2 regions of the Cupriavidus sp. genome follow, and region 1 is predicted to be linked to the other one. Evidence: predicted binding sites of a transcription regulator. Region 1 holds the regulator's gene; the other holds the start of a gene.

Evidence for each region. Region 1 encodes FNR, which switches genes on or off when oxygen is low (the NO sensors DNR and NnrR bind a similar motif). Its sites were predicted from a motif close to TTGATNNNNATCAA; they were not measured.
Region 2: ACO550_RS24050 (universal stress protein) is a predicted target of FNR. The motif match lies at 2,289-2,302, and genes of this name have one in related genera.

Annotation. Positions count from the first base shown of each region.
Region 1 covers NZ_DBHKYV010000030.1:65,085-69,483, forward strand. The annotation lists gene ccoG (cytochrome c oxidase accessory protein CcoG) at 1-1,339, shown strand, start outside; gene ACO550_RS28010 (hypothetical protein) at 1,382-1,591, shown strand; gene ACO550_RS28015 (hypothetical protein) at 1,588-1,833, shown strand; gene fnr (fumarate/nitrate reduction transcriptional regulator Fnr) at 1,934-2,659, opposite strand; gene ACO550_RS28025 (urease accessory protein UreH domain-containing protein) at 2,745-3,512, shown strand; gene scpB (SMC-Scp complex subunit ScpB) at 4,074-4,399, shown strand, end outside.
Region 2 covers NZ_DBHKYV010000023.1:16,232-20,630, forward strand. The annotation lists gene ACO550_RS24040 (BON domain-containing protein) at 1-493, opposite strand, end outside; gene ACO550_RS24045 (helix-turn-helix domain-containing protein) at 950-1,564, shown strand; gene ACO550_RS24050 (universal stress protein) at 1,642-2,079, opposite strand; gene ACO550_RS24055 (hypothetical protein) at 2,429-3,667, shown strand; gene ACO550_RS24060 (transporter) at 3,934-4,399, shown strand, end outside.

The sequences.
Region 1 (4,399 bases):
CTTTTCAAGCTGGCGTGTCTGGCTGGTGATCCTGACCCAGCTCGTCTACTACGGCACGCCGTGGCTGCAATGGAACGACCGCCAGGCAGTGCTGTTCGATCTCGGTGCACGCAAGTTCTATATCTTCGGACTGGTGTTGTGGCCGCAGGACGTGATCTACCTGGCAGTGCTGCTGGTGATCTCGGCGCTGTCACTGTTCCTGTTCACGGCTATTGCGGGGCGGCTGTTCTGCGGCTATGCCTGTCCGCAGACGGTCTACACCGAGATATTCATGTGGATCGAGCGGCGTGTCGAAGGTGACCGCATCGCCCGTATCCGCCTGGACGGCGACCCGTGGAGCCTGCGCAAGCTCCGGCTCAAGGCGACCAAGCACACGCTGTGGGTGGCCATCGCGTTGTGGACGGGGTTCACCTTCATTGGCTACTTCGCGCCGATCCGTGAGCTGGGCAGCGAGATCCTGCAATTCTCGCTGGGCCCGTGGCAAACCTTCTGGATGCTGTTCTACGCGTTTGCGACGTGGGGCAATGCGGGCTTCATGCGCGAGCAGGTCTGCAAGTACATGTGTCCGTACGCGCGTTTCCAGAGCGTGATGGTCGATCGCGATACCTTTGTCGTGACCTATGACGTGGGGCGTGGCGAACCGCGTGGCAGCCGTTCGCGCAAGGCAGACCATCATGCGGCAGGCCTGGGCGATTGCGTGAACTGCAGCATCTGCGTGCAGGTGTGTCCGACCGGGATCGATATCCGCGATGGCCTGCAGTACGAGTGTATTGGTTGCGGGGCATGTATCGACGCCTGCAATCAGGTCATGGACAAGATGGAGTATCCGCGCGGGCTGATCCGGTACACATCGGAAAATGCGATGCGCAAGAGCCTGTCCGTGACCGATGCACGCAAACGGCTGATGCGCCCGCGCACAATCGTCTACACCATGATCTGGTTATTGCTGGCCGTAGGATTTGTCGCATCGCTGGCCATGCGCACCCCGCTCAAGGTCGACATCATCCGCGATCGCGGCGCACTTGGCCGCGAGGTGGAAGGGCGCTGGATCGAGAACGTGTACCGACTCCAGTTGATCAACACAACGGAAGCGCCGATGAAGGTGCGCGTGCAGGCCGGCAGTGATGAGTTGAAGGGGATGGTCGTCGAATACGATCACACCGCGGAAGCGTTGTCGCCCACATCGAACCGCTTGTTGCCAATCCGGATCCGCGTGCCGATCGACGATGCCAGGCAGGGGACGTACAAGATCAGCGTGACGGTGACCGCCGAAGCGGAACCCGCGCGTGCGGTGCAGATCCGGCAAAGCACGAGTTTTATCGTACCCCGCAATCTGTGATGCTTTATCTGTGAAGCTGGACGATACCAAGAGGAGAGCGCAATGACCCCACATCCCGCCAAGCCCTGGTACAAGGAGCCATGGCCGTGGATCCTGATGAGCGGACCGCTGCTGGCCATGATTGGTTGCGGCATCACGATCTGGCTGGCAAGCACGCATGCCGATATGCCGGTCGGGGATGCCACCCGTCATGGCCTGGTCGTGGAGAAGGTCGATGTTGACCATGCCCGGACACCAGCGAGGCAACCATGAGATTGCGCTGGCTGATGTGGGTGTTATGGCCGGCATTCCTGATGGGAGGCGCGGCAACGGCCGTGGTGTTCTCGGTGGTGGATCCTGGTGATCTCAGTTTTTTCGGGCATCCGGTCGAGGCATCGCGGCAGGCGGTCTATACGGTGGGATTCCTGGTGGCGTGGCTGTTCTGCGCGTTGTCCAGCGGGCTGACGCTGTACACGATGCCGGTGAAGCTCAGCGATACCGATGAACTCGAATAGGTCCGGTATGCATGAAGTGCCTGGGAACCCTGGAAAACGGAAAGGCCGCACCGGATGCGCTCCGGTGCGGCCTTTTGCATGTTGCTCGCGAAGGCGCCGTTCAGCAGGATCGGCTGTAGACCTGCTTGATACCCTCCATATCGACCAGCTTCACATGGCGCTGACGAATCTGGATCAGCCCCGCTTCCGCAAAGCGCGAGAACAGTCGGCTGACGGTTTCGAGCTTCAGGCCCAGGTAGCTGCCGATTTCCTCGCGGCTCATGCGCAGTACGAACTCTGTCGAGGAGTATCCGCGCGCCGACAGTCGTTCAGACATGTTGATCAGGAACGCCGCGAGACGCTCCTCGGCACGCATCGAGCCGAGCGTGATCAGCATCACCTGGTCCTGGGAGATTTCCTTGCTCATCAGGCGCAGGAACTGGCCTTGCAGCGACGGAAGCTGGCCCGACAATACCTGCAGGTCATCGAACCGCACGACGCAGACTTCGGTGTCTTCGAGTGCCGTGGCATCCGATGCGTGCTGCATCTCGCTGAGCCCGTCGAGACCGATCACTTCGCCGGGCAGGTGAAAGCCCGTGATCTGCGTGCGCCCGTCTTCCATCGTGACGTGCGTCTTCAGTGTGCCGAAGCGAATCGCATAGACCGCGGTGAGGGGCTCTCCCATGCGGTACAGCGTTTCACCCTTGTGAACACGAACGCGTTCCTGCACGAGCGTGTCCATTTTCACGAGGTCTTGCTGCGACATGCCCACGGGCAGGCAAAGCTGACCCATGGCACACGTGGAACAGCGGGGCGACATCTCGGTGACGGGAATGGAAGTCAACAATTGAAGTGCTCGTTTTGAATGCGCTTGAAGCGAGGGCGCGATGCAGGCATTTTACAGCGTCGAGTGACGCGGAAGCGAGGAACAGTTGCCATTTGGTGTACTTTTAAGCGTTTTTCTGGTGGCCCTGCTTGGCGGCGTGCATTGCGCCGCAATGTGCGGTGGCATTGCGATTGCCGCGGAGCAGAACGGCACGCGCCGGGTGGCCGCGATCGTGCATCGCTCGCCGCGTAGCTGGTGGGCCGAACTGTGCGTGATGCACGCCGGACGCCTGACCACCTACATGCTGCTTGGCGCATTGATGGGCGCGGTCGGCGCAACCGTGTGGAAGCAGGAGTATCTGCCACTGCAGCGCTGGCTCTATGCGGCCGGCAGTGTGATGCTGGTTCTTACCGGGCTGTGGTTGCTACGCGGGCGAACCAGTCTTGTCAGCTGGATCGAGCGGCTGGCATCGCGTGCCGCATCGCACGTCGTGCGCCTGGCGGGATCGGTGGCGGGATACGTGCCGGCAGCGGTGCGACGCGAGCAGCGCACCCCGCCGATGTTGCGCCGCTATGGCATGGGGCTGGCATGGGGTCTGGTACCCTGCGGCATGGTTTATGGGGCACTCGCCATGGCGCTGCTCGCTGGCAATGCGCCATCGGGTGCGCTCGTGATGGGTGCGTTCGGATTGGGCACGCTACCTAACCTGCTGGTGATCTCGGGGTTGTCTGGCTATCTGCGGCAGTTGTCACGCAAGCCGGTGATTCGGACCGCGTCGGCGCTGGTGGTGATCGGGTTTGGCGCGCTCGGCGTGGCGCGGGCGATCTGGCTTCCTGATACGCTCGCGCAACACGGTTTTTGCGTGGTGTTTTGAATCGACCACAGCGGCGGGTTGCGGGCGGGGGGCGGAATGCCATACAATCGCGAGAACCACGGTATCGCGCCGCGTCATGCTCGTGGCGTCGCCGGGGCGACATTCCTGATCTGGGGTGTCGGTCCAGGGTTTCGGGGCTGCTTAGGCATGCCGGAACCATTCCCACAGTCCATCCGGTTCAAAAGATCTGGTTAAAAGGCCGACGGCGGTGTGGAAGGTGGCGCCGGGTCAAGGCGATTGTTGTCTGGGTTGCCTGAGCCGATATCCGTATTTTCTTGCCGTCTTGGCCATTCGGTGGCCCTGGCGATTGTCCGCCCCGAAGGGAGAAGGCGCGACGCAAGAGGTCCGTCGACTGGCGAAGCCTGCCAGGCCCGGACGATCTCCTGCCGGACAGACCGGCAACTCGATGCAAGGAAAGATGTGCACGGCTGCGCTGCCAGAAGGCATGCGCGCTGGCTGCGCGATGAGATGGCGGAAAGCTTCGGCGCCGCTGTATCTGCAATCTCCAGTGCCCCGGGATGGATCCGGGGGCAGGTGCAAAGACAGGCTGCACGCAATCACATGAATACCCAAGAGGCGAAGATCGTCCTCGAGACCGCGTTGATCTGTGCGCAGGAGCCACTGCGCGTTGGCGATCTGCGGCGGTTGTTTGCCGACGACGTCGGTGCCGACACCATCCGGGTGTTGCTGGAAGAATTGCGCCAGGACTGGCAGCAGCGCGGGGTCGAACTCGTTGCCCTGGCCAGTGGCTGGCGGTTCCAGAGCCGCCCGGAGATGCGCGAATTCCTGGATCGCCTGAATCCGGAAAAGCCGCCAAAGTACTCGCGCGCGGTGATGGAGACATTGGCCATCATTGCGTATCGCCAGCCTGTCACACGGGGCGATAT
Region 2 (4,399 bases), on a different contig from region 1:
CCTGCCGTCTCAGGGCCTCCTCGATACGCTGCTGCACGTCGGCCCTTGTCGTACGCGGGCTCAACACCACACGATTGATGATGTCCCGGACCCCATTCAGGTGGCGGATGGCGTCCTCGGCCGCGCGGCGTTGGTAATCCCAATCAACTTCGCCATTGAGCGTCACCACGCCGTGCTCGACCGCAACGGCAAGCGCGTTGACGGGCACGATCGAATTCCACGAGAGCGCGTTTTCCACCGCCCAGGCAACGTCTGAATCCAGCCGTACCGCATCGCCGGGGAGTACTACATCCATTTCCACGGCCAGCGCACGCACACCCGAGACTCGACGCACCGCTTGCTCGGCGCAATGCTTGGCATGGAAAGACCGCGGATGGCCGGTCAGCGTCACAATCCCGTCCTTGACCTGAACACCGAACTCGCGTTCATCAATTTCCTGGTCCCATGCAAGCTCATCCAGCACGTCTTGCTTCAATTGACTATCACTCTTCATTCCGGCCCCCGTCTGTCGCCGCCATGGCGCACCTGCATTCCAGCGTAGGCGCGGGGCAGAAGGTCCGGCTTGCGTTGGCGCAAAGACCGGGCACTCCTTGACACCCGGTCTGGCAGATAGGAGTGTCAGGGTTTTCTGACACCGATAGGCCGATTTCTGACCTGTGTCTCAGCTATCCCTGATTTCCGCCGCCGCGCTGTTTTCCAATACTTCCGATAGCGGTATCTACACTCCGATCCGATGCGAGGCGCACCGGCGGATCCAGCGCCGCATAAATAAGGGGGCAAGATGCAGCAAGCCGTGCAGATGTGGGCCCAAGGGCCACAGCCCGCCTTGGGCAAAGTCATCCCGTTACGCCCAGAGGAGCCAATGCCCGGCGCGCGGACGTACCAGGCAAAGTGCTCGGTCTGCAGTCTCCGGCCGCTCTGCGTGGCCTCCGGACTCGGAGACGACGAGTTGGCACACCTGCAGAGTGTGCTGGGACAGTGGCGCACAGTACACCGCGGGGATTACCTGTTCCGCGTCGGCGATCCGCTTCGAAGCCTTTATACAGTGCGCAGCGGGTCGTTCAAGACGGTCACCGGCCACGAAGACGGCCTGGAGCATGTTGCCGGGTACGTCTTGCCCGGCGACATGCTGGGGCTCGGTGCCATTGACGACGACCGCTACGACTGCGACGCCATCGCGCTCGAAGACAGCACGGTTTGTGTCATGCCATTTGCAGCGCTCGAGGCACTCGGTCGCGAAGGTGGGGCTCTCCGGCATCGCTTGTACAGGCGGCTGAGCCGCGAGATCGTGCGCGAATCCCATCAGATGGTGCTGCGTTCCGGCATGAGTTCGGAGCGTCGGGTGGCGACAGTCCTGCTGAACGTATCCGCTCGCCTGCGCCAGCGAGGCTACGCCGCGCGGGAATTCACACTGCGCATGACACGCCAGGAAATCGGCAGTCACCTTGGCCTCAAGTTGGAGACGGTCAGTCGGACGTTCTCCCGCTTCCAGCGAGAAGGATTGATACGCGTCGATGGGAAGGCGATCGAAATCTTCGACGCGGACGCGTTGGCCCGAGTCTAGAACCACCACGGCATCGTCCCTTTCACAACGTACCGCGCCGAACGCCTTTAACACGCGGATCGACGCATGAGCGCGTCTCAGGCACCGTTGGCACGCTTGTCCATCCGCACGAGCAGCACCGGGGTAGGCGCACTTCGCACGAGCTTCTCGGCCACGCTTCCCATGAGAAGCCGGTTGATTCCGCGACGACCGTGCGTGCCGAGTACAAGCAACTGCGCGCCGTCCTTTTCCAACGTCTGGCTGATGACGCTCGCCACGTCGCCGGTTGGGTGCTCCACCTCATCCAGTGTCATGGTGCACGGCAGGCCACGCGCTTCCGCCATGGCCCGGGCCTCGGCAAGGAGCTTGTGACCACGGCGGACAAGCTCCTCATGTACGCCGGTCTCGTAGCCACTTTCGACCACGTGAAGTACATCAAGCCGCGCATGGACCGCTGACGCAAGGTCGATGGCTTCCTTCAACGCGCAGTCACCGCAAGCGCTGCCGTCAATTGTCACGAGAATGGTGTCGTACATACTCAGGCCTCCGTCAAATAGGGATCGTTTGCCGCTGGCGCCATCCGGATGTCGTAGCAACGGCCGGGTGCCGCTGCGTTAAACATATGACGCCAGGCGGCCAGCCCCTTGATCAAGCGCAAAGCAATGTGCTCGGCTTCGCTTCCAAGCGAACGCATCGATATCGCCCATGCACGCATGGTCGTATAGGACCGATTTACCCTCTCCCCTTGATCTAGCGCAACCCAATACCATGACGGCGACATAGTCTGAATCGGAGACCAGAGGCCGCCAGTCCGTTCTGCGATCGCAGGCGGCTGCCTTCCACCGGAATGCGACAAACGGTCCAGCCAACCTGCGGAGGCCCAGCATGAGCCATCGAATCCCCCGCTTGCGGTCAATCCGGCGCACTTCGAGCCACGACGCCGCTGGCGACAGACAAGCGTTTTCGCTTGTCCTGGGTGGCCCGGTCTACCAGCTATTCCGCCGGGTTCATCTATCCGACGACGCACTGCAACTGGTACGTCAGCGGATTGCGGTCCTCTCCCTGTTCGCATGGCTGCCGCTCCTACTCCTATCCGCAACGGAGGGCAACCTGTTCGGCAAGGCTGGCACCGTCACCGTCCCATTCTTCATGGATATGGAAGTCCATCTCCGCTTCCTCGTTGCCGTCCCACTACTCGTAGCCGCGGAGCTCGTGGTACACAAACGTCTTCGGGGCATCACGCAGTCGTTCGGGGAACGAAACTTGGTTCCAGAAACGGCAACAGGCGAGTTCGAAGCAGCAATCGATGCGGCGCTGCGCTTGCGCAACTCCGTTCCCGCCGAATTGGCATTGGTCGCAATTGTCTACGGTGTGGGTGTGCTGATTGTCTGGCGTCATTACACCGCACTCCAGGCGTCTACCTGGTATGCCAGCGCGACCGGAAACGGTTCCAACCTGTCTCTCGCCGGCATCTGGTATGGCTATGTCAGCCTCCCGCTATTCCAGTTCCTTCTGATTCGCTGGTACTTCCGCATCTTTATCTGGATGCGGTTCCTATGGCAGGTCTCCCGCATCAGGTTGAGCCTGATACCCACGCATCCGGACCGTGTGGGCGGGCTTGGCTTCCTGGCGAATACGGTTTATGCGTTTGCACTGCTCCTGGCAGCTCACGGCGTTATGGTGGCCGCAAACCTTGCCAACCGAATCTTCTTCCTCGGCGCTGCCCTGCCGGACTTCAAGGCGCAGATCGTGGGGATGGTGTTGTTTTTGCTGACAGTAGTTTTTGGGCCGCTCCTTGTGTTTGCGCCGCAGCTCGCACAGGCCAAACGCAAAGGTTTAAACGACTACGGCACGTTGGCCGAGCATTATGTGCGGGAGTTCGACCGAAAATGGCTGTGCGGGGGAGCGCCTCCGGACGAATCGTTGCTCGGGAGTGCCGATATCCAGTCGCTGGCCGATCTGAGCAACAGCTTCGAAGTCGTTCGCGGAATGCGGCTGGCCCCCATCACAAGGGACGCCGTCGTACAGATTGCAGCGGCGGTCCTCTTACCGATTGCGCCCTTGGCACTGACTATGATGCCCCTGGATCAGTTGCTGAAGTATGTCTTCGGACTGATTTTCTAGCTATGACGCGGCGTCGTTGAGTAGGCTAATGCTCGCGTTCCGGGCAGTCGTGTACGCGCGACTGGGCGGCGACGTGCTGACAGATCCCTCCCTTCCCATCACCGATGTCAAGGCGAGGATCGATATACTCGCGTTGGATTACGTGCAAGTTGTTGACGCGCTTGGCTGCACCGCATCCATTGGTGTTGTACTGCCCTATAGTCGCGCCAATGTTGCCGGAAATGTAGTTGACGCACCAAATTGCGTATATCGGTCCGGGCTCGGCGATGCCCCCCCTTCGCCTTGCCGTCAACATCCTGGGCGGGGCCGCGCGGTCGCCGGAGGAGTTTGCGAAGAGCCCGACAGGCACGACGCTCGGGACGAGCCTCAGCATCGTGACGCCGAGCGGACAATACCACCCAGACAGGCTCATCAGCATTGGCACTTACCGGTGGGCGCTCAAACCAGAAATCGGCATCTCGTGGCCCGTGGACAACTGGTTTGCGAAAAGCTCGCTCGGCGTCTGGTTCTTTACGCCCAATGACGACTTTCTCCGCGGCCGTGAGCGCAGCCAACCTCTTCCAGCCGTAGGCCAACTCCACTGCGGCTATCAGTGTCGACCAGGCTTTTGGATTGCCGGCGACATGGGGTTCTACAACGGAGGCAACACCGCGGTGGGTGGGGTCGCCAACGCAGATCGACGGTGCAACACCCAGTACGGGATGGCCCTGTCCGTCCCATTTGCATGGGACT